Regions from separate parts of the Streptomyces sp. NPDC007205 genome, predicted to be linked through region 1. Evidence: riboswitches for the same ligand, from Rfam matches in the RefSeq annotation. Region 1 holds a riboswitch; the other holds the start of a gene.

Evidence for each region. A riboswitch is a leader RNA that binds a small molecule or an ion and turns the genes downstream of it on or off. The one in region 1 is predicted to bind glycine.
Region 2: it holds a riboswitch for glycine, as region 1 does, so the genes downstream of both, gcvP (aminomethyl-transferring glycine dehydrogenase) here and gcvT (glycine cleavage system aminomethyltransferase GcvT) in region 1, are expected to answer to the same signal.

The regions. Positions count from the first base shown of each region.
Region 1 is NZ_JBEYEW010000012.1:46,746-49,194, forward strand. It holds gene gcvT (glycine cleavage system aminomethyltransferase GcvT) at 1-969, opposite strand, end outside; glycine riboswitch at 1,125-1,224, opposite strand; gene ABZ624_RS21050 (AAA family ATPase) at 1,387-2,031, shown strand; gene ABZ624_RS21055 (enhanced serine sensitivity protein SseB) at 2,140-2,449, shown strand, end outside.
Region 2 is NZ_JBEYEW010000005.1:9,958-12,406, reverse strand. It holds gene gcvP (aminomethyl-transferring glycine dehydrogenase) at 1-1,348, opposite strand, end outside; glycine riboswitch at 1,521-1,615, opposite strand; gene ABZ624_RS11015 (PRC-barrel domain-containing protein) at 1,735-2,106, shown strand; gene ABZ624_RS11010 (DNA polymerase IV) at 2,028-2,449, opposite strand, start outside.

The DNA of each region.
Region 1 (2,449 bases):
GGTGACCTCGCCGATCACCTGGCCGCCCGCGACGACGGCGTACCCGGCGCGCGGCACACGCCGGCCCTCGGCGATCAGCCCGACGAGGACCCGCGGCGGGTTCTCCTGAGCCCTGGCGGCGGCCTCGGTGAGCGCCTCGCGCCCCACGAAGTCGCCCTCCTTCTCGAACTTCACCACCCGGCCGAGCCCGGCGTCGAAGGGGGTGAGCTCGGTGGTCAGCTCGTGCCCGTACAGCGGCATGCCCGCCTCCAGGCGCAGCGTGTCCCGGCAGGACAGGCCGCAGGGGACCAGGCCGACGCCCTCGCCGGCCTTGGTCAGCGCCTGCCACAGCTCCACGGCGTGCTCCGGCTTCACGAACAGCTCGAAGCCGTCCTCGCCGGTGTAGCCGGTGCGGGCGATCAGCGCCGGGACGCCGGCGACCGTGCCGGGCAGTCCGGCGTAGTACTTCAGGCCGTCGAGGTCGGCATCGGTGAGGGACTTCAGGATGCCGGGGGACTCGGGGCCCTGGACGGCGATCAGCGCGTAGGCGTCCCGGTCGTCGCGCACCTCGGCGTCGAAGCCGGCGGAACGCTCGACGAGGGCGTCCAGCACCACCTGGGCGTTGGAGGCGTTGGCGACCACCATGTACTCGGTCTCGGCGAGCCGGTAGACGATCAGGTCGTCCAGGATGCCGCCGTCGGCCTGGCAGATCATGGTGTAGCGGGCGCGGCCGACGCCGACGGAGGCGATGTTGCCGACCAGGGCGTAATTGAGGAGGGCGGCCGCCCCGGCGCCGGTGACGGTGATCTCGCCCATGTGGGAGAGGTCGAAGAGGCCCGCCTTCGTGCGCACGGCGAGGTGCTCGTCGCGCTCGGAGCCGTAGCGCAGCGGCATGTCCCAGCCGGCGAAGTCGGTCATCGTCGCACCGAGCGAGCGATGCAGCGCGTCCAGCGCGGTATGACGCGGCTCAAGGGGTTCGGTACTGCTCATCGGACGGTCGTCTCCCAGGAAAGCAGGACAGGCGAGGAACGTTCCTCCCCATCTGTCATCGGAACCTGAGAGGTTCGCCAGGACCGCCACAGGGACGATCACGGCTTGCACCTTGGGTGGAGCCACTGTCGCAGCGGCCCGCTTTTCAGATGTGCCTCGCCCGCGCGGTAACGGGGCCTGAGAGATTCAAGGGAGGGACTTGCTCCTTCGGCGCCCCGGCGTCAGTACTGCCGGGGACTCTCCCGCGCGGATTCAAGCGGCCGGTATGCAGTTGGCGGCCACATCATTGCACGGCGAGCCCGCTTTTGTAACCGACCTGTGGCAGGACGCGGACCCCTCCACCACCCTCGTTCATTACCTTCTCTTTACGCTTGGCGGGCATGAAGACGACCGGGCCGACAGGGGAGGAAGATCACGATGAACAGGACCCCGGTGTACGCCACCGCCGGCACCGGCATCGCAGTGCCGAGGCAACGTCCCGCGCCGGTCCCCGTCGTCCGTGACCTGCGCGACCGCGCCGGCCGCAGCCCGCACGCCCTGCTCTTCGGGCCCGAGGACCTGGTGGTGGTCACCGGCCTGCCCGGCAGCGGCAAGTCCACCCTGATGCGGCGCGCGGTCTCCGGCCCCCGCATCGACTCCCAGGACATGCGCGACCGCTTCGCCGCCCGCCTGCCCCGCGCGCTCCCGTACGCCCTCTACCGCCCCCTGGTCCGCCTCGCCCACTACGCCGGCCTGCGCCGCGCCCTGCGCACCGGCGAGGGCCTCGTCGTCCACGACTGCGGCACCCAGCGCTGGGTGCGGGCCTGGCTCACCCGCGCGGCACGCCGCCGCGGCGGCACCCTCCATCTGCTCCTGCTCGACGTCGCGCCCGGCACCGCCCGCGAGGGCCAGCGCACCCGCGGCCAGGGCGTCTCCCGCTACGCCTTCCGCCGCCACCGCCGTACGACCGCCCGGCTGCTCGACACGGTCGAGCGGGGTGAGCTGCCCGCGGGCTGCGGATCCGCGGTGCTGCTGGACCGCACGGCGGCCGACACGCTCCGGCGGATCGCATTCAACGGATGAGATCCCGTTCACCGGATGAGGGGGACAGTGTGCACAGGGCGAGGGACTGTCACAGGCACCCGCTAGCCTTCTTGGTCACAGCAGAGGTTTCCAGCAGGCGGTAGGCACATGGACTTCCCGGCGGACATTCCCGCGGACTTCCCGGCACAGGCGCACCCCCAGCCACACGGCGGCTGGCCCGGCAACGAGCTGGAGGAGGTGCTCTCGGCCTCCCTCGGCATACCCGCCGCGGCCGGCCGGATCATCGAGGTCCTGGGCCGCAGCCTGCTGTGGATCCCGCTGCCGAGCGGCGGCGGCCCCGACAGCGGCCCGCTGGACCTGCCCACACTGGACATCGGCGGCCAGACGTACGTCCCGGTGTTCAGCTCCGAGGAACAGCTGCGCCAGGCGGCCGGCTCCCACATGCCGTACACCATCG
Region 2 (2,449 bases), on a different contig from region 1:
CGACACCGAAGGCGGAGAAGACGGCGGCCAGCTGGGCCCGCTTGGTCGTCTCGTCACAGGCGAGGGAGAGGTGGTCGGCGTCGACGAGCCGCAGGTTGACGCCATTGTCCCGGGCGGCGGCGACGACCTCGGCGGCCCTGCCGGGCACGCGCGCCGTGAGGGTGTCGAAGAAGGCGTCGTGGACGATCTCGACACCGCCGGCCTTCAGGCCCGCGGCGAGGATCGTGGCGTACCGGTGCGTGCGCCGGGCGATGGTCTGCAGGCCCTCCGGCCCGTGGTAGACGGCGTACATGCCGGCCATCACGGCGAGCAGCACCTGCGCGGTGCAGATGTTGCTGGTGGCCTTCTCCCGGCGGATGTGCTGCTCACGGGTCTGCAGCGCGAGCCGGTAGGCCTTGTTGCCGTCGGCGTCGACCGAGACGCCCACGAGGCGGCCGGGCAGGCTGCGTGCGAACTTCTCGTGCACGGCCATGTAACCCGCGTGCGGACCGCCGAAGCCCATCGGCACACCGAAGCGCTGGGTCGTACCGACGGCGATGTCCGCGCCCAGCTCGCCCGGCGAGGTCAGCAGGGTCAGCGCGAGCAGGTCGGCGGCCACGGTGACCAGGGCGCCCAGCTCGTGCGCCTGGTCGATGACCGGCTTGATGTCCCGTACGGCGCCGGAGGCTCCCGGGTACTGGATCAGCACGCCGTTGATCTCCCGCTCGGCCACCTCGGCCGGAATGCCCTCGCTGAGGTCGGCGACGACGACCTCGGCACCGGTCGGCTCCGCGCGCGTCTCGATGACGGCGATGGTCTGCGGCAGCACGTCCGCGTCGACCAGGAAGAGCCCCTTCTTGTTCTTGCCCATGCGCCGCGACAGAGCCATCGCCTCGGCGGCGGCCGTTCCCTCGTCGAGCAGGGAGGCGCCGGAGGTGGGCAGACCGGTGAGGTCGGCGACCACGGTCTGGAAGTTCAGCAGGGCCTCGAGCCGCCCCTGGGAGATCTCCGGCTGGTACGGGGTGTACGCGGTGTACCAGGCCGGGTTCTCCATGACGTTGCGCAGGATGACCGGCGGGGTGAAGGTGCCGTAGTAGCCGAGGCCGATCATGGAGTCGAGGACCTGGTTGCGGTCGGCGAGCGAGCGCAGTTCGGCGAGCACCTCGGCCTCGGTGCGGGCACCCGGCAGGTCGAGGGCGTCGGCGTTCTTGATCACATCCGGGACCGCGGCGGCGGTCAGCTCGTCGAGGGAGCCGTAGCCGACGTGCGCGAGCATCTTGGCCCGCGCCTCCTGGTCGGGCCCGATGTGGCGCTGCTCGAACGGGATGCCCGCTTCGAGCTCCGAGAGCGGAATGCGGTGGGCGGTCATTGCGGAGGCCTCCTGGTCTGACGCGACCTTCGAGGGCACCACGGCGCGGGTGCCCGGACGGCCTCCCCCTCTGTCATCTCAACCTGAGAGCTTCACCGGGACCCGAGAGCCCCGGCTTTCACCGTCGGTGAGAGCGGAAGCCGTTGACACCCGCCCTGCTTTCCAGAGTGACCTCGTCCGTGCGGTACGTGAGCCTGAGAGATTCCGGGGAGGAGTTGCTCCTTCGGCGCCTCCGAGGTGGTCGGAGGACTCTCCCGCACGGGGTCAGCAGCCGTTGTCAGCCTACCAGCGAGGTCAACGCCCGAGCCTTCGAGTGGCCGCCTCCCTGAATGTGCTCTTTCGTAGTGCTTACGGATGTATTGCGACCAGAAGGAGGTAGAGGGACCGTGCAGACCGAGATCGATCCGCGCAACCTGATCGGCCGCAAGGCGTTCGACCGCAATGGGACCAAGATCGGCACCATCGACGAGGTATACCTCGACGACGCGACCGGTGTGCCCGAGTGGGCGGCCATACGCACCGGCCTGTTCTCCCGGGACGCCTTCGTCCCCCTGGAGCCCAGCGAACTGATCGAAGGCTCCCTCCACGTCCCCTTCGACCGCGCCCTGATCAAGGACGCTCCCGACTTCGGCGTGGGCCGCCACCTCTCCCCCGATCAGGAACTCCAGCTCTACCACCACTACGGTCTCGACGTGACCCCGCCCCCGTCGGTCCCGGACCACGACTTCGGCAAGCTGGCGGGGTCGGAGGAGAGCTGATCGCTCTCCCAAACCAAGGGCAACGGATCGGCGGACTCCAGCGCAGGATCATCGACAGAAAACGTCCGCACCCGCCCCGGAGGGGACTGCGGAGTCTCGAACCGCACGGTCACCCGCCCCAGCCCACTCCCCTGCACCCACCCAGGCCCGTACTCGGCGTGCCGCACGTCCTGCCCGGCACGCCAGTGCTTTTCGACCGGCTCCGGCTGCACCACAACGGCCTCAGCCACGACCTCCTCCGGCGTCTCCGCCGCCCGTGCGGGCAACGCCTGCGCGAACAGGTCCTCCTGGGTGTAGTCGGCGAGCCCGGAAACACCCACGCCGAGCAGCCGTACCCCGCCCG